2 regions of the Actinoallomurus rhizosphaericola genome follow, and region 2 is predicted to be linked to the other one. Evidence: riboswitches for the same ligand, from Rfam matches in the RefSeq annotation. Region 2 holds a riboswitch; the other holds the start of a gene.
What was found. A riboswitch is a leader RNA that binds a small molecule or an ion and turns the genes downstream of it on or off. The one in region 2 is predicted to bind cyclic di-AMP.
Positions count from the first base shown of each region.

Region 1: it holds a riboswitch for cyclic di-AMP, as region 2 does, so the genes downstream of both, NE234_RS21300 (CHAP domain-containing protein) here and NE234_RS08740 (CHAP domain-containing protein) in region 2, are expected to answer to the same signal.

Region 1 is NZ_JAMXMW010000009.1:167,465-183,186, forward strand. Features, by position in the region: gene NE234_RS21280 (SpoIIE family protein phosphatase) at 1-2,486, shown strand, start outside; gene NE234_RS21285 (peptidoglycan-binding domain-containing protein) at 2,558-3,403, opposite strand; gene NE234_RS21290 (glycoside hydrolase family 15 protein) at 3,645-5,888, shown strand; gene NE234_RS21295 (penicillin acylase family protein) at 5,876-8,362, opposite strand; gene NE234_RS21300 (CHAP domain-containing protein) at 8,483-9,235, opposite strand; cyclic di-AMP (ydaO/yuaA leader) riboswitch at 9,243-9,383, opposite strand; gene NE234_RS21305 (dienelactone hydrolase family protein) at 9,892-10,581, shown strand; gene NE234_RS21310 (hypothetical protein) at 10,646-11,026, opposite strand; gene NE234_RS21315 (hypothetical protein) at 11,442-11,735, shown strand; gene NE234_RS21320 (serine hydrolase domain-containing protein) at 11,908-13,056, shown strand; gene NE234_RS21325 (DUF4118 domain-containing protein) at 13,077-13,829, opposite strand; gene NE234_RS21330 (cytochrome P450) at 14,001-15,242, opposite strand; gene NE234_RS21335 (FAD-dependent monooxygenase) at 15,499-15,722, shown strand, end outside.
Region 2 is NZ_JAMXMW010000003.1:223,435-239,156, forward strand. Features, by position in the region: gene NE234_RS08710 (TIGR03084 family metal-binding protein) at 1-461, opposite strand, end outside; gene NE234_RS08715 (hypothetical protein) at 546-704, shown strand; gene NE234_RS08720 (nitrite/sulfite reductase) at 1,083-2,738, shown strand; gene NE234_RS08725 (Insertion element protein) at 2,735-2,911, shown strand; gene NE234_RS08730 (phosphoadenylyl-sulfate reductase) at 2,908-3,621, shown strand; gene NE234_RS08735 (sirohydrochlorin chelatase) at 3,603-4,382, shown strand; cyclic di-AMP (ydaO/yuaA leader) riboswitch at 4,777-4,920, shown strand; cyclic di-AMP (ydaO/yuaA leader) riboswitch at 5,029-5,166, shown strand; gene NE234_RS08740 (CHAP domain-containing protein) at 5,179-5,937, shown strand; gene NE234_RS08745 (septal ring lytic transglycosylase RlpA family protein) at 6,078-6,707, shown strand; gene NE234_RS08750 (TetR/AcrR family transcriptional regulator) at 6,830-7,531, shown strand; gene NE234_RS08755 (acyl-CoA dehydrogenase family protein) at 7,518-9,125, shown strand; gene NE234_RS08760 (DUF6194 family protein) at 9,218-9,748, shown strand; gene NE234_RS08765 (TauD/TfdA dioxygenase family protein) at 9,869-10,768, opposite strand; gene NE234_RS08770 (ABC transporter permease) at 10,795-11,682, opposite strand; gene NE234_RS08775 (ABC transporter ATP-binding protein) at 11,679-12,521, opposite strand; gene NE234_RS08780 (ABC transporter substrate-binding protein) at 12,518-13,537, opposite strand; gene NE234_RS45845 (putative leader peptide) at 13,692-13,769, opposite strand; gene NE234_RS08785 (MFS transporter) at 13,893-15,227, shown strand; gene glgX (glycogen debranching protein GlgX) at 15,406-15,722, shown strand, end outside.

The DNA of each region.
Region 1 (15,722 bases), on a different contig from region 2:
GCGAGCTCGTGACCAACGCGGTGATCCACGCGCGGACCGAGATCGAGGTGCGGGCCTGGGCCGCCGCCGGCCGGGTCCACGTGCGCATCAGCGACGAGCGGCCGTGCCGCGCGCTCGTGGAGCGCCGGCTCCATCCGTACGCGACCACGGGATGGGGCATGGCCCTGGTCGACGCCCTGGCCTCCACCCACGGCGTGCAGATCGAGGGTGGCCGCAAGACGGCCTGGTTCGAACTGTGGCCCGAAGCCCCGCCACCGCCGCCGGCGTCCGCCCAGGTGATCATGTCGCGTCCCGGCCCGGCGGTGACCGTGACGCTGGTCGACCTGCCGTACGCGCTGTACTCGGCGGCGCGGCAGCACTGGGAGGCGCTCCTGCGCGAACTGCTCCTCGCCGTGTACGGCTCGGACCCGAGCGGGGCACCGGTGCGGGCGGAGGACATCCTCGTCGCTCACGACCTGAGCAATGTGATCGGCGGGTCCATGGCCGCCGCGGTGGACAAGGACATCTCCGAGGCGGACACGATCTCCGTCTCCCTGGCGATCCCGGCGGACTCCGCCCGGGACCTGGGCACGTTCTGTTGCGTGCTGGAGGACGCCGACGCGGCCGCCCAGCAGGAGAGCCTGCTCACGCTCCCGGCCCTTCCGCAGATCCGCGCCTTCTGGCAGTGGATCTGCGATGAGGTCGCCCGTCAGGTCGCCGGTGAGCACCCCATCTCGTGGACACTGGCCCCCGGCACGCCGAGCACCAGGCCCCTGGACCTGGCGGCGTGGGACGCCGGTGATCTGCAGGCCAGTCCGGTGCCGACGATCGCGGCCGACGAGGAAGACCGGATCATCGCCGTGAACGAGCCCGTGGCGGACCTGCTGGGCTGGCGCGCGGACGATCTCGTCGGGCAGCGGGTCACCGTGCTGATCCCCGAGCACCTACGGGAGCGCCACATGGTGGCGTTCACCTCCCTCCTGCTCACGGGCCAGCCCCGCATCCTCGGCCACTCCATACCGCTGCCGGCGCTGCACCGCGACGGCCGGCTGGTCCACGTCCGCCTCAACATCCAGATCCAGGAGGCGGCCGACGGCCGTACCGTGTTCGTCGCCCAGCTCACCCCCAGGACGGCCGCGCCCCGGGCTCCCCGGGAGGACCGGTACGCGCCTCGCCCGACGTCCGGCGACCGATACGCGCCGGCCGCTCCGGAGAAGACGGAGAGGGTGATCGGCGAGGAGACGTACGAGGCCGCGTTGGAGCGGCTGTCCCTGCTGGCCGACGCCGGGAGCGCGCTGAGCAGCACCCTGGACCTCGAAGAAGGACTGAACCGGGCGTGCAACGTCCTGACCCGGCGGCTGGCCGACTGGTGCGCGGTGGACCTGCTGGAAGAACACGGCCACGTGGAGCGGACCAGCATCGTCCACCGCGATCCCCGGGCCCTGACCTCCGGCGTCTACCTGGGCCGCCTCCCGCCGGTGTCGGAGGCCTCGCACGGGCCCTTGGCCCGGGTACTGCGCGGCGCCGGTCCCCTGCTGCTCACCGAGATCCCCTCACCGGGCCGGGCACCGAGTCCCCTGGACGCCCGCCAGCTGGATCTGTTCACCCGGCTGGGTGCGAGCAGCGCCATCATCGCCCCGTTGCGGGCCCGCCGGGAGGTCCTCGGCGCCCTGACCCTCGTCCGTACCGACGCCGGGCGCCCGTTCACCGAACAGGACCTGCCCCTGGTGTCCGACCTGGTGCGCGGCATCGCCCTCGGGGTGGACAGCGCCCGCCTGTACCAGAAGACCCGGCACACCGCCGAACGCCTTCAGCGCTCCCTGCTGCCCCACCTGCCGCACATCGAGCACCTTCAGCTGGCCGCCCGCTACGCGCCCTCTAGCACCACCGCCCAGGTCGGCGGAGACTGGTACGACGCGTTCGTCCTCCCGAGCGGCGACACCGTGCTGGTGATCGGCGACGTCACCGGTCACGACCTGCAGGCGGCCGTCGCGATGAGCGCGCTGCGGAACATGCTCCGCGGGATCGCCCTCGACCGCCAGCAACCGCCTGGGGACGTCCTGCGCCGACTGGACCTGGCGAGCCACGTCCTGTACCGGCAGGCCACCGCCACCTGCCTCTACGGCCTGGTCAAGGGACCGAAGAACGGCCCCTGGCAGCTGCACCACGCCTCCGCGGGGCATCTCCCGCCCCTCCTGACCACCGCGGAGGGCGACACCCGCTATCTCGAGGAGGGCGCCGGGCTCCTGATCGGCATGGACCCCGACCTGCCGCGCCCGACCGCATGCGACCCGCTGCCGGCCCACTCGACCCTCCTGCTGTTCACCGACGGCCTGATCGAACGCCGCGGCGAGTCCCTCGACGACTCCCTCAGCCGGCTCCGCCAGCACACCGCCGCGCTGGCACGCGCGCCCCTCGACGTCTTCTGCGACGAGCTGCTCATCGGACTCGGCGCCCACAGCGCCGACGACATCGCCCTCCTCGCCGTACGCCCCGTTCCCCCCTGACCCCGGAAGCCGACGTCGCGGCGGGCCGCGATCAAGGGATCACCGTCACGGGGATCGGCGGACGGGCGGGGTCAGTTCGCGAGTGCGGCCCAGGTCTTGGGGCCCACCTCTCCATCGGCGGGCAGGTGCGCGTCCTTCTGGAACGCGGTGACCGCGGCGGCCGTCACCGGGCCGTAGTAGGAGTCGACGTTCAGCGGGTGCCGGTGCGCGCCGAGCCGCTGCTGGATCCAGGTGACGTGCGCGTCGTGCATCAGCGCGCCCGCGACGTACCGGTAGATCACGCCGGGGTACCGGCTCGGGTCGGAGGCGGCCAGTCCCGGCTTCACGAAGCCGTACACGTCGCTCCAGTACCTCGTGCGCGTGGCGACCTGGTCGTTTCCGGTGTTGCCCTCGATCGACTCGAACGTGGTGTGGCCCGAGTTCAGCCACTTGACGAAGAAGCCGACGTGCTCGGGCTCACCGCTGTGGTTGAAGTCGAAGGTGACCGGGTCGCCCCGGGAGATCAGTTTCCGGTCGGTGTGCCATTTCGATCCGACGCGCTTCTTCAGGTCGGGCACATAGGCGATCTTCCCGCCGATCAGGCCGAGTGCGCCGAAGTGGTTCAGGCACCAGCAGACGAAGATCAGGCACCAGGACGCGGCGGTGTTGTCGCCGTAGTACCACTGCGTGAAGTCGTTGACGTTCTCCCGGACGCGGCCCCGCGCCGTGCCCCGCAGGGTCATCGCGTACGCGACCAGTTGCTCGCCCGTCGGCGCGGTGGCGGCGTGGTGCGTGGGTTCGGCCGGCGGGGGCGTCACCGGATCGACGTAGACCCTGCCGTCGTCCGGAGGGTCGGGAAGGCGGGGGGCGTCGGCGTCACTCGGACCCGGTTCGGGGATCGGCTCGCCGGCAGGCGGCGGAAGCGACGTATCGGACATGGCTACCTCCTATGTGACTGGAATGAGGGGGAAAGTCGGATCGGTAACCGCGGTCCGCGATACCCGCTCACAGCGGGGCCATGCGGGGAACCGCCCGCCGCGACCGCTGACCAGGAGAATGTCGGCGCCCCCGGAAGCGGCGCCCCCGATTCGGCCAAATTCGGCCGAATCAGGCCAATGCGGTTTTTCGCCCGCGAAGCAGGCAAATGACGGGTGACGACCGTCGCCGCGAGGAGGTCTCATGTCCGTGCGCCCCCGCAGAGCGCTAGCCGTCGCGTGCGCCGCGGTCACCGGCGCGGCGCTGCTGACCGGCGCCGGAACGCCGCGAACCCCCGCCGGCGCCGCCTCCGGCGGATCGAGAACGCCGGCCGGCGCCGCGGTCAGCGGCACGCCGACCGGCGGTCCGGCACCGGGCGGGCCCGGGCAGCGGTCCACCTGGGCGCCGGCCGACAAGGAGGGCTTCGGCACCGCGCGGGCCACCGGCAGCAGGATCTGGTTCACCCTGCAGGACGGCGGCCTGTCGGAGGTCTACTATCCCGACCTGGGCACGCCGAGCGTCCGTGACCTGCGGTTCGTCGTGACGGACGGCCGGTCCTTCACCGAGCGGGACTCCGACGCGGCGACGCACGTGACACGGCTCGCCGACCCCCGCGCGCTCGTCTACACCCAGACCGACACCGAGAAGGCCGGCCGGTGGCGGCTCACCAAGACGTACGTCACCGACCCGAGCCGCCCGACCGTGCTGATGGACGTACGGTTCGAGTCGCTGACCGGACGGCCGTACCAGGTCTACGCGCTGTACAACCCGCGGCTGTCCAACGGCCGCGCCGACCGTCCGGACGACAGCGGCCGTTCTCAGGGCGACGCGCTGACCGCGCGCGACGCCACGATGGGCAGTGCCCTGGCCGCCTCCCCGGCCTTCACCGCGACCTCGACGGGTTACCTGGGGACCAGCGACGGCTGGCAGGACCTGCACGCCGACCACCGGATGGACCGGCACTACGCGACGGCGGGCCCGGGGAACATCGTCCAGACCGGGCGCACCTCCCTCACCGGCGTCGGCGGGCACCGTTCGCTGACCCTCGCGCTCGGTCTCGGCGGCACCGACGCCGCCGCGCTGGGCGCCGCCCGTGCCTCACTCGGAACGGGTTTCCGTGACGTCGCCGGGGCGTACGCGCGGGGCTGGCACGCGTACGTGCGCGGGCTGCGGCGGCCGCCGTCGAGCCTGCGCACCCCGGCGGAGCGGCGGGTCTACGACTCGTCGGTGCTGGTGCTGGCCGCGCTGGAGGACAAGACGTACCGGGGCGCGTTCGTGGCGTCCCCGACGATGCCGTGGGCGTGGGGCGTCAACACCGATCTGGAGGACCCCTCCGCGCCGTACCACCTCGTCTGGGCCCGTGACCTGTACGAGAAGGCGAGCGGGCTGCTCGCCGACGGCGACCGGCCCGCCGCGGAGCGGGCGCTGGCGTACCTGTTCGGGCGGCAGCAGAAGGACGACGGGTCGTTCCCGCAGAACAGCCTGGTCGACGGCACCCCGCACTGGGGCGGCCTGCAGCTCGACGAGGTCGCCGACCCGATCATCCTGGCCTGGCAGCTCGGGAGGCGCGACGCCGGGACCTGGAGCCACGTCCGGCGCGCCGCCGACTTCATCGTCGGGCACGGGCCGCAGACACCGCAGGAGCGCTGGGAGAACCAGAGCGGCTACTCCCCCGCGACGATCGGCACCGAGATCGCCGGCCTGGTCTGCGCCGCCGACCTCGCCAGGGCGAACGGCGACGCGACGGCCCGCACCCGTTACCTCGCCACCGCGGACGCGTGGCGAGCGAGGCTGCGGACCTGGACGGTCACCACGAACGGCCCGTACGGGCCGAAGCCGTACTTCCTCCGCCTGACCAAGGACGGGAATGCCGACGCCGGGACGACGTACGACATCGGCGACAGCGGCCCGAACGGCGTGGACCAGCGCGCGGTCGTCGACCCGAGCTTCCTCGAACTCGTCCGGCTCGGCGTCCTGCCGCCCGGCGACCCGGTGGTGCGCGACTCCCTCGTTGTCGTCGACCGGCGCCTCGGCGTCCGCACCCCGAACGGCGAGTTCTGGCACCGCTACGACTTCGACGGCTACGGCGAGCAGGCCGACGGCGGCGACTGGAACGTCGGCCTCCCGGCGGGGAGCCGGGCGACGCGCGGGCGGCTGTGGCCCCTGTTCGCGGGCGAGCGGGGCGAGTACGAGGTCGCCGCCGGGCGGGACGCGGGCGCGCGGCTCGCGGCGATGGCCGCGACCGCGAACGCCGGCGGCCTGCTGGCCGAGCAGGTCTGGGACGACGCCCCGCCCGCCGGGCGGCCCGGGTTCGCGCCGGGCACGCCGACGTTGTCGGCCACGCCGCTGGGCTGGGCGCACGGCCAGTACGTGCGGCTGGCCTGGTCGATGGCCGAGCGCCGTTCGGTGAGCACGCCCTCGGTCGTCGCCGACCGCTACCTGCGCTGAGGCGCCAGCGTCAGGGTGTGGGCGGCCTCGCGGCGGGTCACGGCCGGGTCGGACCGCATCGGGATCGTGTCGCCGCGCGCCCACAGCGGCGCCTGGTCCCAGTAGTGGCCCGCGAACGCGTGGCCCGAGGCGCCGGTGAGGTTGATCCAGCGGGAGCGGTTCAGGTCGGCGAGGTCGGCGATCATGCGCATCGACGGCACCCAGTCCACCTGGTACCCCTCCTGAGGGTTCCAGCCGGTCGCGTCGACGAGCGAGTCACCGCCGGACAGCTTCAGCGGCCCGCGGTTGAACAGCCACTCGACCGGCCCGATCCCGGACGTGCCGAATGTCTGGTTGGTGATCGTGAGGGTGTGCAGGTCGCCCCAGCGCCATTTCCTCGGATCGCCGCCGAGACGCTTGCGCAGTTCCTGCTCGGCGTCCTTGATCGCGAGCCGGAGAATGTCGTCGCGGGTCTCCTTCGCGGGCGTGCGGACGTCGTCCCACCAGGGGTCGTCCGGGCGGTTCAGGAGGTTCCGCAGGACCTCGAACCAGCGGTCGCCGCCGTCGGGGCGCGCCCCGTCGGGCAGTTCGTCGTCGAACGTCCGCAGCAGCAGGTGCCGGTAGACGGCGTTGTAGAAGGCCGCCGGCGCCGAGCCGGCGGGCTGGGCGAAGTCCCAGCCGCGCAGCAGCGCGACGGCGGGGCCGGAGCCGACGCGCAGCAGGTGCGGCACGAGCGTCGGCGCGAACCCGTTGCGGTCGTCCATCTGGATGCGCGCCATCGTCGCCACGTCCATCCTCGGCGTCCGCGCGACCAGTTCGGCGATGCGCGCGGCGCGGTAGCCGTAGGTCCAGTCGCGGGTCAGCATCCGCGGATAGCCGGGCCCGACGGCGGCGTTGTTGGCCGTGACGATGTAGCCCTGCGGCGGGTCGTACGCGCTGGGCAACTCGTCGAACGGGATGAAGCCCGTCCACTCCTCCCTGCCGGTCCAGCCCTGGGCGGGCCAGCGCCCGTCGCCGCTCGACCGGATCGGGATGCGGCCGGGCGCCTGGTAGCCGATGTGCCCGTCGACGTCGGCGTACAGGAGGTTCTGCGCGGGGACCTCGAAGGACCGGGCGGCGGTACGGAACTGCGCCCAGTTCCCGGCGGTGTCCAGCGACACGATCGCGTCGGCGGTCCGGCCGGGGTCCAGCGCGGTCCAGCGCAGCGCGACCGCGGCGCCGCTCCCCGCCGTGCGGACCGTGTCCATCACGTCGGACAGCAGCGGGCCGTGCCGCGTCGCCCGTACGGTGAGGGGCACGGTCTTACCGCCGGCCACCTTGATCTGCTCGGTGCGGACCTGGAGCGGCTCCTGACGGCCCTTGTACTCGTACGTCGAGCCGGTGACCCGCTCCAGGTACAGGTCGGTGACGTCCGGGCCGAGGTTCGTGAACCCCCAGGCGATCCGGGCGTTGTGCCCGATGATCACGCCGGGGACGCCGGAGAAGGTGAACCCGGTGACGTCGAACGGGCAGGCGGCGGACACGCTCCGGCAGTGCAGGCCGGCCTGGTACCACAGCGACGGCATCTGCGGCGCGAGGTGCGGGTCGTTGGCGAGCAGCGGCTTGCCGGTGTTCGTCCGCGTGCCCGACACGACCCAGGAGTTGGAGCCCAGGCCCGGGGCGCCGTTGCCCATCATCGTCGGCATCGCGTGGATGGCGGCGGCGACGCGGGTCAGCGCCGGCGACAGCGCGCGGGCGCGCGGCGCCGTGCCCGTACGGCCGCCGGAGCCGCCGTCGCCGGGGACGATCACCGGGTTCCGGTCGTACGGGTAGCCGGGGTAGAGCTGGGCGACGCGGGCCGGGGAGACCTTGGTGGCGGCGATCGCGCGGCCCAGCTCCTCGTCCATGTTGCTGCGCAGGTCCCACGCCATCGCCTTCAGCCAGGACAGCGAGTCGACGGCGGTCCACGGCTCGGGCCGGTAGCCGGTCCGCTGCAGGCCCAGCACGGAGTACTCCAGGCTCTGCGTGGCGGTGTTCCGGTGCCGGGCCAGCCAGGCGTTCACGCCCTGGGCGTACGCGTCGAGGTAGCGGCGGGTCTCGGGGCGCAGCAGCGGCAGCTCCTGCTCGGCGACGCGCCGCCAGCCGAGCGTGCGGACGACCTTGTCGGTGTCGAGGGTGGTCGTGCCGAACAGCTCCGACAGCCGCCCGGCGGTGATGTGCCGCCGGAAGTCCATCTCCCAGAACCGGTCCTGCGCGTGAACGTAGCCCTGCGCCCGCATCAGGTCCTCGGCGCTGTCGGCGTAGATCTGCGGGACGCCCCACCGGTCGCGGAGCACGGTGACGTCCGCGCCGAGCCCGGGAACCGTGATCCGCCCGTCGACCTGCGGGTACGAGCGCCGTACGGTCCACCACCCGTACAGCCCGAGCACGAGCGTCAGCGCCACCAGAACGGCCAGGACGCGCACCGCCCAGCGGGCCGGACGCGGCAGCCGGGCCAGCGGCGCGAACCGGACCATCGACCCTCCTGCCCCAGGAACCGGGATGATCGCGTCAGTAAACCATTCGCCTCGGCCCACCGAACAGGGTTCCGGCCGGGTCCTCGCCGTACGGCAGGGCCCGGCCGGAGTGAGGCGCGCCTACTGGCCGTACTCGGGGTAGCCGTAGCCGACGACCTCGCTGGTGTCCCGGGTCCGGACCTTCACGGCGTCGTCGGTGTTGCCCTCCACGGTCTGGATCGTGCCGTCGCCGTTGTCCTTGATGACCAGGCCGACGTGATCGATGCTGTCGATGTCCTTGCCGCCGCTCCAGGAGAAGAACACCACCGCCCCCGGCTTGGGGGTCGTGCCCCAGCGGCCCTGCGCCTGGAACCACGCGGCGTGCGCGGGGGCGAAGGCGTCACCGCCGATCCCCTGGACGCCGGCCTGGGCCCCGACCCAGGTGACGAACATGTCGCACCAGTTCGCGTCGGCGTAGTCGCCGACCGATCCGCCGTCGCGCTGCACGCCCCGCTGGGCCCACGGGGAGGCGGCGAACCACCGGCTGTACTTCGTGCTGCCGTCGCCGTCCTCGCTGGTGCCGACCTGGGCGAGGGCGATCTTCAGCGCGTCGGTGGCGGTGACCGGCAGCCGGCGCTCGGCCATGACCTTGGCCTTGGGGTCGGCCTTGGGCTTGGGATCGCCCTTGGGCTTGGGTTTGGCGTTCATTCCCCTGCCGGGGATGGAGACCTGCTTCACCTGGTGCGCCTGCGCGGCGGCCCGCGCGGGCAGAGAGGACGCCTCGGCGGGCCCGGCGGCGGTCACGAGGACCGCGGCCGCGCCGGCCGCCGTGAGGCCCGACAGGACGGCGGCGAGACGTGCTCCGGAACGTTGGGGTCGAGGGACAGCGGACACGGGGTACTCCTTGCTTCCATGCCGCTTACCGGGTTAGCTGACGGGTTCGGGCGTGGAAGCTGCCCTACGGCATGGGGGGATGCCGATTCACCCCGGGAATGCGTTGGGTCCCCGGCTCCGCGTGATGCGGATTAAGCGGTCGCCCGAATATGGGCGATTTTTGAGAGACTTCCGATTGGTCGCCGTCGCCGCGGCGACGGTGGATCAGCGGAAAGGCGTGATCATGGTTCCACTCCCTTGCCGCTCTCGCGTGCGCACCCGGTGGATGCTCGGCGGAAGCGACGCAGCTCGCTGGTGAACCGGCTGGTCGGACGCGGGCTCGGGCTCGGGCAGGCGTCTTGTGAACGCGCTATCGCCTGGGTCGGGCGGGCCGGCCATGGCCGACGGGTATGGGGTGACGCGTGGGGGGCGCCGAAAGAGTGATTGGAACTTAGCAGGACAAAACGCCCACTTAAACAGCGAGTTTACGTGATGTGGGTCACTCGGCGCATGCGAGGCAAGGGAGCGCCATTACGGAAGTCAACTCCTGAGCAATTGTGGGTCTTTTGTTACTGCAGTTACTGATGTGACGACGGCCGATCGCCGCCATGGTGAGGACCATCGCCTCTGGCCCGGGTCCGCGTTCGGAGGGAGCGTGGGGGCGAGGGGGTGGAGTCATGGGCTTCGACCATCGGACCGACGACTGTCCGCGGGAGGAGAAGGTCGAGATCCAGGCCGGACCGGTCCGGCTGGCCGGCGATCTGGCCGTCCCCGAGGGAGGTCTCGGGCTCGTCATGTTCGCCCACGGCAGCGGCAGCAGCCGCGCGAGCCCGCGCAACCGGTTCGTGGCCACCGCGCTCAACCAGGTGGGGCTCGGGACTCTGCTGTTCGACCTGCTCACCCCGGCGGAGGAGACCGATCGCGCCAACGTCTTCGACATCGAACTGCTGGCCCGGCGCCTCGTCGACACCACCGTCTGGCTGCGCGAGCGCCCCGAGGCGAGCGGACTGCGCGTCGGCTACTTCGGCGCCAGCACCGGGGCCGCCGCCGCGTTGTGCGCCGCCGCCGAGCCCGAGGCGGACGTCGCCGCGGTCGTCTCCCGTGGCGGCCGGCCGGACCTCGCCGCGTCCCGCCTCCGCCACGTGACCGCGCCCACGCTGCTGATCGTCGGGAGCCGGGACGAGGTCGTCATCGAGCTGAACCGCCAGGCTCAGGCCCTCATGCGCTGCGAGAGCCGGCTCACCATCGTCCCCGGCGCCACGCACCTGTTCGAGGAACCGGGGACTCTGGAGACGGTCGCCGAGCTGGCACGGGAATGGTTCCTCGACCACCTCGCGCCGATCGGGCAGCGATCGGGCGGCACCTGAGCGGCCGCGTCCGGACGGAGGCACGGGGCCCGAGGAGCCGGGCGCCACGGAGTGGAGGCCGCCGTCACCAGCCGCCCATGGACTGGCGGACGACGCAGGCTCTCCACCTCTTGATGCAGACGGCCGACTGGGTGTTGGCCCGGCCGCCCACGGTGGTGTTCCCGATCTGCTGGACGCCGCGGTTGACCGAAGGGCTGAGCACGACGGAGGTCCGGTTGAACCTTCCGTTTCCGGCGCGGACGGCGAAGCGGTTGATCCTGCCGTCTCCGCCTCCACCGACGAGCGGGCCGCCGTGCCCGAGGGCCCGGGTCTTCGCGGCGAGGGCGCACGGGGACGCGACGACCACCAGAACGCCGCTCAGCAGGGCGGCGAAAACGAGCGCCCGCCCGTTGCCGACCGTGTCCTCGCGTGAACTCCGATTCCGGCGGCGCATCGTCAGCGGCATATCCGAACCCCTTATTGCGCGATTCTTCGCACGCGGCTCCGCGAACTTTTCGGGACGTCCGCGTGCATACCCCGGTTCCGGCTTGATCGTGTCCCCCGGCGCCGATGCGACCGGAAGATTACCCGCGCTTGTCAACGACCATGCCGTTGCGGCCTCCGAGCACCGAGAGCATTCCCAGCGCCTTCCGGGTTACGCCTGGTCAACGCCCTGCCCGAAGGCGGACCGAGGGCTGCGATCCGATCTCGGCAAGGAAACGCTAAGCGTCATTCAAATATCGCTCATCTCGACAGATATCGGTTGACTTCGCGAGTGCCGTGATGTGCCCTGAAATGGGACATAGCGCCATGAACGTCCCAAATGACGCGTGCGACTCCGGCATCGTCGCGCGCGAGCCGAACCAAAGGAGGTATCTTCCATGGGTATTTCGCGCCGGATGGGAGTAACGGTCGCCGGCCTGGCCTTCGCAGGAGCGACCATGGCCACGATCGGCACGGCCGGGTCGGCGAGCGCGCAGACGGCCACGATCGCCGCACCGCAGTCCGTCGCCACGTACGGCGGTGCCGGCGGTTACGCGCACCGGCGTTCGGTCGTACGCAAGCACCTGCGGACCGGGAACCTCTCGTACTCCTACTACAAGCGCACCTCGGACACGAACTGGTTCTTCTGGTCGGGCGGCTGCGGCGACTGCGGCGGCTGCGGCTGGTTCTGACACCCTGAGCGGCGGACCGCCGGACCAACCGGTCCCGTCGTGACGACCCGCCCCGGATCTCCGGGGCGGGTCTCCGGCGGACGGCCCCCGGACGGAGGTACAGCCAGCACTACTCCGGGACTACCGCCTGCGGTATCGATCCGTCACCCCGCCCGTACGTAACGTCATCGCCATGAGCGATCAACGTTTCCGCAAGGGCCGGCGTCTCACCGCCATCGTCGCGCTGGGCTGTCTCGGCGTCCTCCTCGCACCGACCGGCGCGCTCGCGGCGCGCACCGCACGGACCGGCGACGCCGTCCAGCAGCACCTGAACCAGCTCGTGCGCGACGACGGGTTCCCCGCCGCCCTGGCCACCGTACGGGGCCGGGACGGGCGCTTCCACGACTACACCGCGGGCGTCGGCGACCTGAAGACCGGGGCCAGGGTGCCGGCCGACGGGTACGTCCGCATCGGCAGCAACACCAAGACCTTCACCGCGGTCGTCGTCCTGCAGCTCGTCGGCGAGGGCAAGATCCGCCTCGACGCACCGATCGAGACCTACCTGCCGAACCTCATCCGCGGCGACGGCATCGACGGCCGCCACATCACCGTGCGGCAGTTGCTCCAGCACACCAGCGGCCTGCCCAACTACACGAGCATCCTGGCGAACGGCCTCCTGCCGTACCTGCACCGGTACTTCGAGCCCCGTGAGCTGCTCGACCTCGCCCTCGCCCAGAAGGCCGACTTCGCGCCCGGCACGAAGTGGGAGTACAGCAACACCAACTACGCCGTCGCCGGGCTGCTCGTCGAGAAGGTCACCGGCCGCCCGATCAGCGAGGAGATCACCCGTCGGGTGATCGACCGCATCGGGCTGCGGCACACCTACTTCCCCGGCGTCGGCGACCAGACGATCCGCGAACCGCATCCCCACGGCTACCACCACGACGACCCGAAGGCGCCGCTGACCGACGTCACCGTGATGGACCCGTCCTTCGGCTGGGCGGCCGGTGAGCTGATCTCCACGCCGAGCGACGTCGACCGTTTCTTCACCGCGCTCCTCGGCGGGCGGCTGCTCGCCCCGGCGCAGCTGAAGGAGATGCGCACGACCGTCCCCGCCCCCGACCTCGGCACGGGGGTGCGGTACGGCCTCGGCCTGACGAGCACCCCGCTGAGCTGCGGCGGCCTCGTCTGGGGCCACGGCGGCGACATCGACGGGTTCTCGACGACCAACGGCGCCACCGAGGACGGCCGCGCCGCGACCATCGCGGTCACCGAACTGCTCTCCAACGAGACCCAGCTCGGCCACGTGACCGCGGCCCTCGACACCGCCCTCTGCGGCTGACCGATCCCGCCGGCCCGTCCCTACTGCTCCCGTTCCTCCGGCGCCGCCGTGTCCAGGGCGGCGCCGGCCTGGTCGGCGAGGGTGACGGCGACCAGACGCGCCTGAAGTGACGGCCGCTCCCCCGGCACGGGGCTGAGCATGAACCGGCCCTGGAAGTGGCCGTTGCCGAAGGCCCGCAGCTCGACGTCCTCCTCCGGCCAGCCGCGCCGCTCCACCTCCCATCGCCGCCGGCCGACGGTCAGGCTGCCGTCCTGCTCCAGCCGCGGCGGATGACCGAGCAGCGAGCCGTACTCGAACCGGCAGGCCCGCAGGTGCAGCAGGTCGCCGAGCTCCTCCCGCACGTGGTCGACGACCGCGTCGGCGGAGGTCGCGCCCTGCGCCAGCCGGGCGGTGTCGTGGATCCGGGCGAGGTACGCGGCGTCGGTGACGGCGATCACCTTGAGCCGCCGGGCGCGGGCGGCCAGCTGGGAGACCGCGAGGCCGACCGCGAGCAGCAGCACCACGGTCTGGACGTCGGCGGCCCGGTGGATGAGGATGCTCTGATACGGCCGGGTGAGGAAGAAGTCGAACCACACGGCGGCCGACAGGGCCGCGAGCGCGCCGGCGGGCCGGTTGCCGAGAGCCGCGACCGCCACGATGACCACGACGAGGATCAGCGCGAGGTTCGTGCTCGACAGGCTGCTCCGGAACGGCAGCAGGACGAGCGCGACCAGCAGCGGACCGGCCAGCGCGGCCGCCACCGCGACGACGTCCCGGCGCCGGTGTCCCCTCATGGCGTACCTCCCCTGACGAGAAGTACCCCGGACGTCACCGGTGACCGCCGGACGGACCGAAGGAGTGTTCGCCATTCGGTTATCCGCACCGGTTAACCGAGCCAGGAGTGGCGCTATTCACACGCTTGGTAATTGACGTGTGTTGCATTACTCACATGAGTGGTTGATGGCTCATCTATTCTCCGTTCCGTCCGATTGTCCGGCCGAAGATGAGTTCCAGGCGACGGGCAGGCGGTCCACGCCGTACACCGCCGAGCGCTCGCGGGTCGGCACCTCGGCCGCCGGGACGGCCAGGCGCAGGTCCGGGAAGCGGCCGAACAGCGCGGTCAGCGCGATGCGCAGCTCGGCCCGCGCGAGGTGCTGGCCGAGACACTGGTGGACCCCGTGGCCGAAGGCCAGGTGCCCGGTGGCGGAGCGGCCCAGGTCGAGGGCGTCCGGGTCGGCGAACCGCGCGGGGTCGCGGTTGGCGACCGGCAGCGCGAGCACGACCGTCTCACCGGCCGCGATGACCTGGCCGTCGATCTCGACGTCGGCGAGCGCGGTCCGCCGTACGTCGAACTGCAGGATCGACAGGTAGCGCAGCAGCTCCTCGACCGCGCGCTCGGCGGTGACGGCGTCCGCGCGCAGACGCGCCCGCTCGGTCGCGTCCGTGAGCAGCAGGAACGTTCCCAGGGAGAGCATGCTCGACGTCGGCAGGTGCCCGGTGGCCAGCAGCACCATGCCGAGGTTGGTGAGCTCCTCGTCGGTCAGGTCGCCGGTGGCCACGGCGTGTGCCAGCAGACCGTCGCCGGACGCCGGGCCCGCGCCGGCGCGCAGCCGCGCGATGAGGCGGCGCACCGTCCCGGTGATCGACATGACCGCCTCGACCGCCCGTTCCGGGGCGGAGTCCAGGTCGTTCATCACCGCGGTGGCCGCCTGGACGGCGTGCCGGTCCTCCGGGGGGACGCCCAGGAGTTCGCAGATGACCAGGGCCGGGATCGGCACGGCGAACGCGGTGACGAGGTCGGCGGACGACCCGCCGTCCGCCATCGCGTCGAGGGCCTGCTCGGTGTACGCCCGGATCGCCGGTGTCAGCTCCGCGACGCGCCGGGGCCCGAAGTGGGCGCTCAGGAGGCGGCGGTAGCGGGTGTGCTCGGGCGGGTCCGTGTGCGGGAAGATGCCCGGCTCCGCCGGGGTCGGCCGCTCGTGCGCGCGTTCGCGGCCGACCGGCTGATGCAGCAGCTCACGCCGGGTGCTGAAGCGCGGATCGGCGAGGATGGCCCGGGTCACGGCGTACCCGGTGGCGACCCAGCCGAGGTGCCCGTCCGGGTAGGCCAGCCGGCTGAGCGAGGGGCGTCGCCGCAGCTCGACGGGCGGGTCGAAGGGGGTGGGCCGATCGGTCTCCAGCGGACGAGCCGCCCGGCCGTCGGTCATCCGATCACCTCCCGCCCGGTCCCGGACCGCGACGGGCCCGGTGCATGATCATCTCGCGCCGCCGATTATGCATGACAAGTCCGAAAAAACACACCACTAGTCATTTCTGGACCGCCCGATTAGCATCGGCGCTGACCGAACGGACACATCTGTCAAGCACGCTGGGCGAACGGGCCGTCGCGAATGTCGCCGGTCCGTGATCGGCGACCCCGCGTCTCCTCCATCAGGCTCACTGCTATCCCGTATAGAGGTGTTAATGGCGGTTCGGCATGCTCAGGTGGCGGTTGTCGGCGGTGGACCGGTGGGGCTCATGCTCGCCTGCGAGGTGGCCCTCCACGACGTGCCGGTGGTCGTCCTCGAACGACTGCCCGCGATCGAATGGCGCCCGAAGGCCGAGGGGATCACCGGCCGGGCCGTCGACATCATGGACCGTCGCGGGCTGATGCTCGGGGTGACCGAGACCCCCATCACGCCGCCGAC
Region 2 (15,722 bases):
GTGGGCTCGCGCCGGACGCCGACGGCGTCCGCCACGTCCTGGCCGTGCGCCCACGTCTCCATCAGGCGCGCCGTCGCGAAGGAGGCCGCGCCCATGTCAGGGCCGTACCAGGGGATCCGGGCCTTCGGGTCGAGGACCGTCAGCGCCTCGATCATGCGGCCCCGGGCGGTACGGAACCACTCCAGGACCTCGTCGCCGGGCATGGAGCGCCGCTCCTCCACGATCCGGTCGGTGTCGAAACCCTCCTCCACCAGCCGGCGGACCTCCTCGCGGAAGGCGCCGGGGTCCGTCACGGCGCGGACGGCGGCCTCATCGAACCAGGCCAGGTGGGTCACCTGGTCGCGTACGGTCCAGCCCTCGGCGGGCGTGGGCAGGTCCCAGGCGTCCGGTCCGAGGAGGCGTTCGAGGTCGCCCGTCTCCTCGCGCAGGTCGGTGAGCAGTCGATCCATCGCCACGGCCACGCGCCACAGCGTACAGAACGGAGTTCGGTCGCGCCCGCTCCCGGCGCCGGCGATGAGACGGCGCCGAGTGGGCACAATGAACACGTGATCTGCGAAGCGTGTCGTGAGCGGCGGCACGGCGAGTGCCGCGGCGGCACGTGGTGCGACTGCCAGCACCTGCCGCCCGAAGCCGATGCCCCCGAGGAGGGCCCCGCTCCCGCCGAGGGCACCGAGCCGGACATCAACTGGCTCCGGCAGGGCTGAGGTGCGGCCGCCCGTCCCCGAGCCGTACGGCCACCAGGCCCGGCCTTCCGTCCACGGATCACGTGGCCGCCCGCCGATGGCTTGGTCGCCTGTCCACGGACCAATGCGACGGACGTCCGCATTCCGGACATGGTTGGACAGTCATCGAACCACATGTCATCATCGAGGCATGGCTGCTGCGGATCCGTTGCTGGTTATGCGCCGGCACGTCGACTATCTCCGCGTGGGCAGCGCGATCTGTCGCTGACACCTGACCACCGCCACTGCCTCACGGGCGCGCGGTATGCCGGTGTCATTCCCCACACAGCTCAGCGTTGAGCCAGCAGTGCGATCTGCCGGCGTGCTTCGCGTCCCCCACGACCACGGAGGACGCGCACGATGCCATCCCGTACGCAGCGGAAACGGGGCGAGGGCCAATGGGCCCTGGGCTACCGTGAACCGCTCAACAAGAACGAAGAGAGCAAGAAGAACGACGACGGCCTGAACGTCCGCCGTCGCATCATCGACATCTACGCCAAGGGTGGCTTCGACTCCATCGACCCCGCGGACCTGCGGGGCCGGTTCCGCTGGTACGGCCTGTACACGCAGCGCCGGCCCGGCATCGACGGCGGCAAGACGGCCGTGCTTGAGCCCGAGGAGCTCGACGACCGGTACTTCATGCTGCGCGTCCGCATCGACGGCGGCCGGCTGAACCTCGACCAGCTACGGACGATCGCCGACGTGTCGTCGAAGTACGCCCGGGGCACCGCGGACATCACCGACCGGCAGAACATCCAGCTGCACTGGGTCGAGATCGAGAACGTCCCGGCCATCTGGGAGGCCCTGGAGGCGGTCGGGCTGCACACCACCGAGGCCTGCGGCGACACGCCGCGCGTCATCCTCGGCTGCCCGCTGGCCGGGATCGACGCCGACGAGGTCATCGACGCGACGCCGCAGCTCCGCGAGATCCACGACCGGTACATCGGCAGCCCGGACTTCTCGAACCTGCCGCGCAAGTTCAAGACGGCGCTGTCCGGCTGCACCGCCCAGTGCACGATCCACGAGATCAACGACATCGCGTTCGTCGGCGTGGTCAACGACGAGGGCGAGGCCGGCTACGACGTCTGGGCGGGCGGCGGCCTGTCCACGAACCCGATGTTCGCCAAGCGGCTGGGCGCGTTCGTCCGGCCGGAGCAGGTCCACGAGGTCTGGGCGGGCATCACCGGGATCTTCCGCGACTACGGTTACCGCCGCCTCCGTCACCGCGCCCGGCTCAAGTTCCTGATGAACGACTGGGGCCCGGAGCGCTTCCGCGAGGTCCTGGAGAAGGAGTACCTCGGGTACGCCCTGGCGGACGGGCCGGCGCCCGGTGGCCCGCGGGACCAGCGCCGGGATCACGTCGGCATCCACCGGCAGCGCGACGGCCGGTACTACGTCGGCTTCGCGCCGAAGGTCGGCCGGATCAACGGCGACCTGCTGCACGTCATCGCGGACCTGGCCGAGGAGTACGGCTCCGGCCGGGTGCACACGACGACCGAGCAGAAGATGGTCATCCTGGACGTTCCGGAGGACCGGACCGAGGAGCTGGCCGCCGAGCTGGAGGCGCACGACCTGCGGGTCCGCCCGTCGACGTTCCGGCGCCAGACGATGGCCTGCACCGGCATCGAGTACTGCAAGCTCGCCATCGTCGAGACCAAGCAGCGCGGCATGGACCTGATCGAGGAGCTGGAGCAGCGCCTGCCGGACTTCGACGAGCCGCTGACGATCAACATCAACGGCTGCCCGAACTCCTGCGCCCGCATCCAGACCGCCGACATCGGGTTGAAGGGCCAGCTGGTCACGGACGCGAACGGCGAGCAGGTCGAGGGCTTTCAGGTCCACCTGGGCGGCTCGATCGGCGGCGAGTTCGGCAAGAAGATCCGCGGCCTGAAGACCACCGCCGAGGAGCTGCCGGACTACGTGGAGCGGGTGCTCCGCAACTTCCAGCAGGGCAGGAACGACGGTGAGTCCTTCGCCGCCTGGGTGCAGCGTGCCGAGGAAGGTGAGCTGAAGTGACCGAGAGGGCCGTTCCCTTCTACTGCCCCTACTGCGGGGACGAGGACCTGGAGCCGTACGAGAGCGACGGCGGCTGGCACTGCCGCGCCTGCACGCGGGCGTTCCGGCTCCGCTTCGTCGGGTTCGGCGCGCTGAGCTCGGCCGGCGCTCCCCGGCGGGAGGGCTCGGCATGACGCTCCTGTTCGAACGCCCCACCGCCGCGCTCGACCTCACCGACATCGTCGAATCGGCCGCCGACGCGCTCGAGGAGGCGTCCGCCGAGGAGATCGTCCGCTGGTCGATCGCGACCTTCGGCGACCGGATCTGCGTGACGTCGTCCATGAAGGACGCCGTGCTGGTCGACATCGCCTCAAAGGTCCGGCCCGGGATCGACGTGCTGTTCGTCGACACGGGCTACCACTTCGCCGAGACGATCGGCACCCGCGACGCGGTCGAGGCCGTCTACCCGGTGAACGTGGTGAACGTCACCTCCTCCCGTACGGTCGCCGAGCAGGAGCGCGACCTCGGTCCCCGGCTGTACGGGCGGAACCCGGACCTGTGCTGCCACCTGCGCAAGGTGGAGCCGCTGAACCGCGCGCTGGAGCCGTACCTCGCCTGGATCACCGGGATCCGGCGCGAGGAGACCTCGCACCGGCGCGGCGCGCGCGTGGTCGAGTGGAACGCCGCGCGCGGCAAGGTCAAGGTCAACCCCCTCGCCCGCTGGACCCAGGACGACCTGCACGGCTACATCGAGGAGCACGGCATCCTGGTGAACCCGCTGCAGTACGACGGGTACCCCTCGATCGGCTGCGAGCCCTGCACCAAGCGGGTCGCGCCGGGTGAGGACCCGCGCAGCGGACGCTGGGCCGGCACCGGAAAGACCGAATGCGGCATCAACCTGTGAGAGCCGGGCGATCCGGGGGCGGCGGGGCGGTCCCCCTGGTCGCCGTGGCCCACGGAAGCCGGGACTCGCGGGCGGCGGCGACGGTCGAGGAACTTCTCGATCTTGTACGCCGTTCCTCGGGGGTGCGGGTCGTGACCTCGTATCTCGACCACGCTCCCCCGGCGCCGGGGCAGGTGCTCGGTGGTCTCGTCGGAGAGGGGGCCGACGAGGCCGTCGTGCTCCCTCTCCTGCTCACCGCGGCGTACCACAGCAAGACCGACATCCCCGGGGTGCTGCGCGCGGCGCGGGCGTCTTATCCGCGGCTGACGCTGCACTACGGCGCCACGCTCGGCCCCCACCCTCTGATGACCGGCGCCCTGGAGCGGCGGCTCGCCGAGGTCGGCGTCCGGCCGGACCCGGAGACGGCCGTCGTGCTCGCCGCCGCCGGCTCCAGCGATCCGGCGGCGAACGCGACGATCGGCCGGATGGCGCGCGGCTGGCGGGGCTGGCGCGCCGTCGTCCCGGCGTACGCCTCCGCGGCCCGTCCCACGCCCGCGGAGGCCGTGCGCGCGCTCTACGCGGCGGGAGCGCGGCGTGTGGTCGTGGCGTCCTATTTCCTGGCCCCGGGCTTCTTCGCGGACAAGGTGCGGGACGAGGCCCTGGCGGCCGGCGCCGTGGCCGTCTCGCCGGCTCTGGGCGCCGTCCCGGAGCTGGCGGAGATCACCGCGCAGCGCTACCGGGAGGCCCTCCTCAACGCCGGTCCCGTCGCGGTCGCGGGCTGAGCGACCAGCGCGGCGGGTATCTCCTCCCGGCGCCGCAAAGCCTTGTGCCGTCAGGCTTTGCGATTGATCGCCATTTCGGCGATCTTTATCGAGGCGCAAATTCGATCATTCGGAACCGATCATTAGACGATCTTTTAGCGATCATCTATTCCGGCCCGCGATGTGAGCCATGTCGCAAACATAGGTATTTGGTCGGCCGATATTTGTCTGCTATGTTCCCACTAAGTCCGGAGGGACGCCCCCCATGCGCCTCCCGGACATCCGCCGGCGGCGGCCGGCCCACCAGCGCAGACGGCGCAGCGCGAAGACGCGTGAGGGCCTCCGTACAGAGCCGAGACGGTTCATATCCAAATCACGCCACTCCCGCGGAGCACCGCTCGATCCCCATGGAGCGGGAGCGGCAACGTCGAGTCCGTGAGAGTCACGGAGCCGGGGACCCATGAGCAGTCCCGGGGTGAATCGGCACATCCGTCGTGTCGTAGGGCGACTTCCACGCCCGAACCCGTCAGCTAACCCGGTAGGCGTACTGGAAGTAAGGAGTCAGAACCTTGTCCGCGAGTCTTCCCTGATCTGAATATCCGGTCGTCGTCCCGCCCCTGGGACCGTACGGCCAGACCCTGTCTCTTTGTTCGTGCCGTCCGCGCAAGCGGGCGACCCGCTGAATCCGCACCTCGCGGAACCGGGGACCCACCGCACCATTGGGGTGAATCGGCACTTCTGTGCCGTAGGGCAGCTTCCACGCCCGAACCCGTCAGCTAACCCGGTAAGCGGCATGGAAGCCGAAGGAGTACCCCCCGTGTCCCCTCGACACGCCAAACCCCGCTTTACCTCGAAGAAGAAGTGTCTCACCGGCCTCATCGCCGGCGCCGTGACCGCCGGCGCGGCGGCGACGACCGTCGTGACCGCAGGGCCCGCCCTGTCCGCGCAGGCCTCCACCGTGTCCCGTCCGGCCGTCCACCAGGTGGCACAGAAACCCGCACCCGGTACGGGTAAGGCGGAGCACGCCCGCCCCGCGGGCGACGACGCGCACCTCAACGTGCACACCGTCGCCGAGCAGAAGCAGAAGAAGCTGCCCACGGCCGCGGACGTCCTGAAGCTCGCCGAGTCCCAGGTCGGTACGACCGAGAACGCCACGGGCGGCAGCAAGTTCAACCAGTGGTTCATGACCACCCCGTACGCCAAGGCCGGTGCCGCCCGCGACGGCGGCTCCGTCAGCGACTACGCCAACGCGTCCTGGTGCGACATGTTCGTCACCTGGGTCGGCGACACGCTGGGCGTCAAGGGCATGGGCGGCGACGCGTTCACCCCCTCCCACGCCAAGTGGTTCATCTCGCAGGGCCGCTGGGGCAGCGTTCCCAAGCCCGGCGCGGTCGTCTTCTTCTCCTGGAGCGGCGGCGGGGTCGACAACATCGATCACGTGGGCCTGGTCGTCAAGGACAACCACGACGGCACCATCCAGACGGTCGAGGGCAACACGGACGACGCCGTGAAGGTCCGGACGCGTAACACCTCCACCGTCGTGGGCTACGGCTACCCGGAGTACCCGCAGCAGTAGCCGCCCGTCGGCGCGTGCCGTGCCGCCGCCGGTGCCGCGGCACGCGCGACCTCCCCTTCCCGGACTTCTCTCCGGATCTCTCTCACCCCTTCCCCGGTACCCCCATGCCCTCATCCCCGCATGCCCCCGAAAGGAAAGCGATGATCAGGCTTTCGACCAAGGCCATCGCCAGCGTCGCCGCCGGAGTCACCCTGGCCGGCGCCGGCGTCACCACCGCCCTCGCCTACGGGGGCACCTCGGAGGCGGCGGCGTCGCCTCAGGCGCAGAGCGCCCCGGCGAAGGTCGCGCAGCAGGCGCCCGCGCAGGCCGAGAAGCGCGTCCAGAGCGGTGCCCAGGACCGGATGCTCCTGTCGGTCAAGAAGGGCAACGACCCCAAGAAGCAGGCCAAGGCCCCGGCCCTGCCCACCGGTGTCTCCACCGCGACCTCCTTCTGGGACCCGTCGACGGCGTCGGGTAAGCCGATGGCGTACGAGACGATCGCCAGCCCGTACTGGCCGCTCGGCACCAAGGTGAAGGTCACCTACAACGGCAAGAGCGAGATCGGGATCGTCGAGGACTTCGGCCCGGCGGAGTGGGCGGTCGCCCAGCACAACCCGCCGGCGCTCATCGACCTGTCGGAGAAGATGATGAAGCACCTCACCGGCACCGCGTCCAACTCGATCACGGTCAAGTTCCAGGTGCTGGAGCTGGGCAAGGGCCCGGTGTACCGCCACTCGGGCACCGGCTACGCCACGGCGACCGGCGCGGCTCAGGCCACCGGCAAGGCGTAACCCGCTCCCCCTCGCCTGCCGGCCGGACGGCGCGGGATCCCCTCTCGGGATCCCGCGCCGTTTTTGTGCCCGTTGTCCGCGCAGGCTTGCCGGGAAGGAGTGAACTGAGGTTCAATCCTTGTGTGCCGTACCGCCGTACCCCCCGGGTCGAGGCCCGGCTCAGCGCCTCGCGGGACCGCATCCGCGCCGCCGCGCTCTCCGTCGTGGCCGAGCAGGGTTACGCCGGATGCTCGATCGCCGCCGTCGCCCGGCGGGCGGGTGTGGCGACCGGCAGCGTGTACCGCCATTTCCCGTCGAAGTCCGAACTGGTCGCCGAGGTCTTCCGCGTCGCCTCCCAGCGCGAGGTGGACGCGTTCGCCCGCGCCGCGTCACCGGACCGGGCCGCGGCCGAGAGCGTCGCGGCGGTGATCGAGACCTTCGCGGGCCGGGCCCTGCGCGCGCCGCGCATGGCCTACGCGCTCCTCGCCGAGCCGGTGGACCCCTCCGTCGACGCCGAACGCCTGGTTTTCCGCCGGGCGTACGCCGCCGTCCTCGCCGAGATCATCAGTCGCGGGATCGCCGCCGGCGAGCTGCCCGAGCAGGACGTCGAGGTCGGCGCCGCCGCGCTCGTCGGCGCCATCGGCGAGGCCCTCGTCGGACCGCTCGCGGTCGGCGCGGGGCAGCCCGCCGACCCGGATCCGCCTGGCGTCCCGGCCCAGCCCGCCGACCCGGCCCAGCCCGCCCGTACCGACGCGGCGGCGGATGGGCAGGCCCGGATCGACCTGATCTCCCATCTCATCTCGTTCGCCCAGCGCAGCATCGGAGCGGTCAGTGACTACGCATGAGGTCTTCAACCAGGTCCCCCCGCTGTTCGGCCACGACGTGGCCGACGACCCGGCACTCCTCGACGGGCTCTTCCGCGAGGGCGGCGGCTGGGCGGCCGAGGCCGTCCACGAGCTGGGCCGGCTGGCGGGCACCGAACAGGCGCGGGAGTGGGGCCGCCTCGCGAACGAGCACCCGCCGGTGCTGCGCACCCACGACCGGTACGGCCACCGCATCGACGAGGTGGAGTTCCACCCCGCCTGGCACGAGCTGATGCGCGTCGCGGTGAGCCACGGGCTGCACGCGCGCGCCTGGACCGAACGGTCCGGGGCGCACGTCGCCCGCGCCGCCAAGTTCTACGTCTGGCGGGTCGACGCCGGGCACGGCTGCCCGATCTCGATGACCTACGCCGCCGTGCCCGCGCTCCGGCACGCGCCGGAGCTGGCCCGGCGGTACGAGCCGCTGCTGACCTCCGACACATACGACTTCGGGCTGCGCGACCCGGCCGGCAAGCGCGGCATCCTCGCCGGCATGTCGATGACGGAGAAGCAGGGCGGGTCCGACGTCCGGGCCAACACGACGCGGGCGGTGCCGCAGCCCGACGGCACGTACCTGCTGACCGGCCACAAGTGGTTCACCAGCGCGCCGATGTGCGACGTGTTCCTCGTCCTCGCGCAGGCCCCGGAGGGCCTCACCTGCTTCCTGCTGCCCCGGGTGCTGCCCGACGGCACCCGCAACGCCATCCGCCTGCAGCGGCTCAAGGACAAGCTGGGCAACCGGTCGAACGCGTCCGCCGAGGTCGAGTACGAGGAGGCCGTCGCCTGGCGCGTCGGCGACGAGGGGCGCGGCGTCCGCACGATCATCGAGATGGTCAACATGACCCGGCTCGACTGCGTCATCGGCGCGGCCGCCGGGATGCGCGAGGGCCTCATCCAGGCGGCCCACCACGCCGCGCACCGGCAGGCGTTCGGCCGGTACCTCATCGACCAGCCGCTGATGCGCAACGTCCTGGCCGACCTGGCCGTCGAGTCCGAAGCGGCGACCCTCCTGATGCTCCGCCTGGCCGGGGCGACCGACCGCGGCGAGACCGCGTTCAAACGGTTCGGGCTCGCCGTGAGCAAGTACTGGGTGTGCAAGCGCTGGCCCGCCCACGCGGCGGAGGCCCTCGAATGCCTCGGCGGCAACGGTTACGTCGAGGACTCCGGCATGCCGCGGCTGTTCCGCGAGTCGCCCCTCAACGGGATCTGGGAGGGCTCGGGCAACGTCTCGGCGCTCGACGTGCTCCGGGCGATGGTCAAGGAGCCGGAGACGGTCGAGGCGTTCTTCGACGAGGTCGGCCTGGCCTCGGGCGCGGACGCCCGGCTGGACGCCGCGGCCGCCGAGGTCAGGGACGCGCTCACCGACGTGGCGACGATCGAGGTGCGCGCCCGGCGGATCGTGGAGCGCCTCGCCCTGGTCCTCCAGGGCTCGCTGCTGGTCCGGCACGGCCATCCGGCCGTCGCCGACGCCTTCTGCGCCTCCCGCCTGGGCGGTGACTGGGGCCGGGCGTTCGGCACCCTGCCGGCCGGCGTCGACTTCGGCGCGATCATCGAGCGGGCCCGCCCGAAGACCGGCTGAGCGCCGCGAGTTCACCCGCGCTTTGAAGGTCGCCCGGCGGTGACCAGGCCATTGATCGGCGTCATCGGCGAAAAGTCTCACAGGGAACTTCAATGGAACCCTGGAAGGGAGAACGCGACCGAGATCGGAAGGGCGTCATGACGCAGGACGAGATCATTCAGTTCGCAGCCGGCCTGCCGGGGACCGTGGTGGTCACGGCGAGCGAGGAGACCGGCGCTCCGGAGCCGGCCTGGGGTGACACGTTCATCTCCTACGATCCGCGCGGCGACGCGGCCGCAGACCGGTTCCTCCCCTTCGCAACGATCGTGACCAAGGACTACGACGGGTTCGACACCGCCTCTGACCTCGACCGCCCCGGCGTGTTCCGGTTGAACCTCGCCGTCGGCCGCAGGAGGTTCGAGGAGCTGATCGGTCACTCACCGGCGGCGCACGCGGACCACCGCGGCGGCATCGACTTCACGGTGACCGACCGGGTCCTCCCCCACCCCGTGTACGCGGCGCAGGGCTGGGTCTGCGTCCTCAGCCCCGGCGAGGCCACCTCCTCACTCGCCCGCACCCTCCTGGAGGAGGCCCGCGCCCGGGCCGCGGGACGACTCGACCGGACCCGGCCGGGCCCCGCCTGACGGCCGAGCCGGCCGCTCGCGGTCCCCGGCCGGCGCCGGGCGCGTCGCGCACCCGCCGCCCGGGGTCTCATCCGCCGCCGGACGGGGCCCGGAGCCCCGCGCCTCCGGGCCCCGCGTCCATCAGGCGGCGGCGACGGCCGGGGTGTAGTGCTGCGCCTCGTCGCCCTCGATGACGTGGCTCCGCGTGCCGTCGACGCCCACGGGGACGTCGCCCGCCACGGTCACCCGGTGCAGCCTGCGGGGCTGGTCCCCGTAGTCGTCCGGGGCATAGTGCTGGGTGATCCGGTTGTCGAACACCACGAGGTCGCCGGGGTTCCACTGGACGCGCAAAATGTTCTCCGGCCGGATGACGTACTCCTGGAGGATGCGCAGGATGTCACGCGACTCCGTGCTGTTCAGCCCGATGATCCGCTGGGCGAACCCGCCGATGAACAGTCCGCGTTCGCCCGTCTCCGGGTGCACCCGCACGACCGGATGCCCGGTCCGGTACCGCCGGGAGACGAACGTCTCCCGGTACTCCACCGCCTTCCTGGTGTTCGTACGGGGCAGGACGTAGTCGTAGTCGTTGGTGTGCACGGCCCAGAGGCGGTCGGCGAACTCCCGCAGCTGCTCCGGCAGGTCACGGTAGGCGGCCGCGGCGTTCGCGATCAGCGTGTTGCCCCCGTACGGCGGCACGACCAGTGCGCGGAGCGTGGTGACCTTGGGCGGCGTGCGCACGAACGTCACGTCCGTATGCCAGTGGTTCGACCGGATGCCCTCCTCGCCGTCGACCGGCAGGATGTTGGGGCTCCCGTCCACGGACGGCACGGTGGGATGGGCGGCGGTCAGCTCGCCGAACCTCGCGGCGAAGCGGATCTGGCCCTCGTCGTCGAGGCCGGTGTTACGGAACACCAGCGCCTTGTGCTCGAGCAGGGCCGCGTTGAGCTCACGGAACTCCTCGCCGCCGAGGCGGTCGAGGCCGACGCCGGTGACCTCCGCGCCGATGCGTCCGCCGACCTTGCGAATGTCGAGGGTGGACATGGGGCACTCCTTGTCTTTCAGGGGTCTCACGAGTGGCGGATGGTGGGGTCGGCGGCGCGCAGCAGAAGGCGCAGCAGGCCGTCGAAGACGAAGCCGAGGACGGCGATGACGATGATCCCGCTGAAGATCAGCGGAGTCTGGAGGTAGTTGCCGGCCTGCAGGATCAGGAAGCCGACCCCTCCGGTGGCGGCGATCATCTCGGCCGCGATGATGCTCGTCCAGGCGCCGCCCATGGCGATCCGCATCCCGGTGATCACGCCGGGGACGGCGGCGCGGAGCCGTACGTGCACCATCGTGTGGAAGTGCGAGGCGCCCAGGCTCCGGCTGGCGTTCACCAGTTCGGCCGGGACGGCGTCGAGGGCGCCCAGGGTCGCGATCGTGATGACCGGGACCACGCCGAAGAACAGCAGCGCCACCTTCGACGTCTCACCGATGCCGAACCAGACGACGAGCAGCGGGATGAACGCGATCGGCGGCAGGGGCCGTACGACCGCGATGATGGGGTCGGCGAGTTCGCGGATCACGCGGACGCCCGCCATCGCGGCGCCCAGGACGAGGCCCACGACCGTGCCGAGCCCGAATCCGGCGAGGATCCGGCCGGTGCTGATCAGGGCGTCCTCCAGGAGGGTCTTGCCCTGGACCTCCGGGTACCGATGGGTGACGTAGTGCCCGAACTCACGGACGGTCCCGGTGACCGACGGCAGCGTCACCGGGTCGCCGATGATCAGCGCCGCGACCTGCCAGACGCCGAGCGCCAGCAGCAGGCCCGCGCCGCCGAACGCCACGCGCCGCCACGAACGCCGCCTCCGCCGCCCCGGCGCGCCGGTCGTCCCGGACGTCACCGGCGGCGGTTCCTCTCCGTCGGGCGCCTGCGCGGCGGTCAGGGGCGCCGCGCTCGTGATCTGCTCGCTCATCGCTCCAGCACCTCCCTGATCCGCCGTTTGGCGGTGACGAACTCGAGCGTCTCGGTGTCCTCGTAGACCCGGGGGCGCGGGAGGGGGATGTCGACGACGGCCTTCGTCCGGCCGGGCCGCCCGGACAGCACCGCCACCCGGTCGCCGAGGAGGGTCGCCTCCTCGACGTCATGGGTGACGAACACGATCGTCATCCGGTGCCGCTGCCAGAGCTCCAGCAGGAACCGCTGCATCCCGGCGCGGGTGATGGCGTCCAGCGCCCCGAACGGCTCGTCCATGAGGAGCACGCTCGGGTGGTTGATCAGCACGCGGGCGAACGCCGCCCGGTGGCGCATCCCGCCGGACAGCTCGTGCGGGTAGGCGTCCCGGAAGTCCGCCAGCCCGACCGTCTCCAGCAGGGCGTCGGCCTCCTCCCGCACCTCCCGGGTGAGCGCGCCCCTGGCCTTCGGGCCGTACAGGACGTTCTGGCGGGTGGTGAGCCACGGGAAGAGCGTCGGCGTCTGGAACAGCACGCCCCGGTCGGGGCCCGGCCCCCGCACCGGCCGCCCGTCCACCAGCACCTCGCCGGAGTCGGCGGGGACGAACCCGGCGAGAACGCCCAGCAGCGTGGACTTGCCGCACCCGGAGGGACCGAGCAGGCAGAGGAACTCCCCCGCCTCGATGTCCAGGCTGACGCCTTCGAGCGCGGCGGTCCGCCGGCGCCGTCCGCGAAAGGTCTTGCCGACGTCCCGGAGCCGGATCGCGGACGGACGTTCGGTGACCCGGGGCTCCGCGACGACCGCGTTCGCCGGCCGGCGTTCCGCGGCGGCCGGCGCCTGAGGCGTGCCGGGCCGGCTCACGAGCAGCCTCCCGCCTGCGCCTTGGCCCAGAAGCCGGGATCGATGTGCGCGGCGATCTGGGCGATGGACGGAACGGCCTTCGCCCGGCCCTGCGTCACCAGGAACTCCCCGGTGCGCTGGAAGTTGGCGGCCAGCCGGCCGGAGGCCGCCCTGCCGTCCGTTCCCTGGAGCCAGCCGGTCTCCTCGGCCGCCGGGATGTAGGGGTAGCTCTTCGTCGCCTCGACGGCGTCGTCGGGCCGTACGCCGAGGAACCGGGCCGCCGGGCGGACGTACTTGGCGGCCTGGTCCCCGTGGACCAGCGTCTGGGCCTGGGAGACCTGGCAGACCAGCTGCTGGACCAGGTCGCGGTTCTTCGCGGCGTACGTCCGGCTGACGGCGAGCAGGTTGACCGCGGCGTATCCGAGCCTGGCGATGTCCGCCGCCGTCGTGAGCACCCGGCCGCCGTGCTTCTTCAGCTCGATGAGGAAGGACTGGCTGATGTAGACCGCGTCGATCTTGTGGGCCTTCCAGGCGGCGGCCTCGGCCGCCTCGCTTGCGAAGCTGGCGATCTGCACCCTGCCGGTGAGGCCCTGACTCTTCAGCCAGCCCCGGAGCTGGAAGTCGAGGGTGGAGCCGACGAGCACCCCGACCTTCCGCAGGTCGGCGTTCGACCTGATCGCGTCGCTGACGACCAGCCCGGACTCGTCGATGCTCTCGGCGAAGACCACCTCCACGTCCGTGCCGGAGGAGAACGCGCCGACGAACGGCGGGTTGCCGACACCGGAGACCACCGGGAAGGCGCCGGCGCGCAACTGGGCCATGCCGGCCACGCCGCTGTCGATCGGACGGAGCTCGATCTTCGCTTTGACGTGCGACGACAGGCCGGGGTCGGCTGCCACGACGGCCTCGGGGCCGGCGACGGCCCCCTGGAAGTATCCGATCTTCAGGGTCGGCGAGTCGGCCGAGCGCGCCTGCGCGGCGCAGCCGGTGCCGGCGAGGGTCAGGGCCAGGACGGCCGAGAGAGATCTTCTGGGCATGAGGGAATGCGCTCCTGTACGGGGGCGGCGCCGTCTTCGTGGTGTGCGGCACTCGCCGGACGAGTGCCGTGGGGCACCGTGACGGGGAACGAACTGCGGGGATGGGGGAACGCGGCCGAGGAGGAGGCCGCGGGAGGCGGGATCGGCGAGATCGTCAGCCGCGACAGCGGGCTGCGGCGACACGGACCAGGTCGACGTGCCGCCGGCGGGTGAGGGCGGGCCGGACGCGCATGGACTGATCGAAACACGGCGGACCGTACGCAGTCAACCTTTCCTACCGACTTACCATGGAATTGATCGTCTCAACTCTGGGTAAAGATCGGCTGGGAGCGACGGATCGGACTAAGGACCCCCCATGGGCGTACCCCTGCTCGGCGACATCCGCGACCAGGCCGGCGGCCTCGATCGTGATCAGCGCAACGCCTTCCTCGCCGCCTTCCTCGGCTGGATGATGGACGCGTTCGACTACTTCCTCCTCGTCTTCGTGATCACCGAGGTCGCCAAGGACTTCGGCACGTCGGCCGAGAAGGTCACCGTCGCGACCACGCTGACGCTGATCGCCCGGCCGCTCGGCGCGTACCTGTTCGGCCTGTGGGCGGACAAGGCCGGCCGCCGGATCCCGCTGATGGCGGACGTGCTGTTCTACTCCGTCGTCGAGCTGATCTCCGGCTTCTCGACCTCGCTGACCATGCTGCTCGCCCTGCGCTTCCTGTACGGCATCGGCATGGGCGGCGAGTGGGGCCTGGGCGTCTCCCTGGCGATGGAGAAGATCCCGCCGGCCAAGCGCGGGTTCTACTCCGGGATGCTCCAGGTCGGATACCCGGCGGGCTACCTGGTGGCCGCGCTCGCGTACTTCGTGATCACGCCGATCTTCGGCTGGCGCGGCCTGTTCGTCTTCGGCGCGGTGCCCGCGCTCATCGCGCTGTACGTGCGGTACCGCGTGGGCGAGTCGGAGGTCTGGGAGCGCACGAACGCGCGGCTGCAGATGACGCGCACGCCCCTGCGCAAGGTCTTCTTCGACCGCAAGGTCCTGGTCCGGTTCTTCTACCTCGTGCTGCTCATGACGGCCTTCAACTTCATGAGCCACGGGACGCAGGACATCTACCCGACCTTCCTGAAGAAGGGCCTGCACCATTCCCCGCACTACGCGGTCGGCATCGCGGTGATCTACAACGTCGGCGCCATCGTCGGAGGCGTGGTGGTCGGCACCCTGTCGCAGCGCTTCGGGCGGCGCCGGGCCATCGTCGGCGCGTCCCTGCTGGCGCTGCTCGTCGTACCGCTGTTCGCCTACTCCAAGAGCACGGCGCTGCTGGCGGTCAGCGCGTTCCTCATGCAGCTGTTCGTCCAGGGGGCCTGGGGCGTCATCCCGGCGCACCTGACCGAGATGTCGCCGGACGCGATCCGGGGCTTCTACCCCGGCGTCACCTACCAGCTCGGCAACCTCCTCGCCGCGATCAACCTGCCCCTGCAGGAGCGCCTGGCGAGCGGGCACGGCTACCCGTTCTCGTTCGCCGTCGTGATCGCGCCGACGCTGCTCGCCGTGGTCCTGCTGACCGCGTTCGGCCGGGAGGCGCACGGCGTGGAGTTCGGCGCCTCTCCGGCGGTCCCGCCGGAGCGGGAGCAGGCGGAGCCGGTGGAGGCGGAGGGGACCAGCCGCCCGGAGGGCCGGCCTGGCACTGACCTTTCCTGACCTCACATAGAGTGCATCCCTGGCGGATCCGGAGAAACTTCCTGGTCAGCCACGTACTCGGCATGCGTCGCGCGGCTCGGGGCACCGGATCCCGGTCCTCCCCGGCCGCGCCATTCGCGTCTCGGCCGAGGTACGGCGACAATTCGATGAGGCATGTCCGTGGACACCGAGGAGAGCGATGCAGGAGGTCTGGCCCGGCACCCCGTACCCCCTGGGCGCCACCTGGGACGGGACCGGCACGAACTTCGCGCTGTTCTCTGAGGTGGCGCGGCGGGTCGAGCTGTGCCTGTTCGACGAGGACGGCACCGAGACCCGTTACGCCCTGCCCGAGACCGACGGCTTCGTCTGGCACGGCTACCTTCCCGGCATCGGCCCCGGGCAGCGGTACGGCTACCGCGTGCACGGGCCGTACGAGCCGGCGCTGGGACACCGGTGCAACCCCGCCAAGCTCCTCCTGGACCCGTACGGCAAGGCCGTCGAGGGCGACGTGCGATG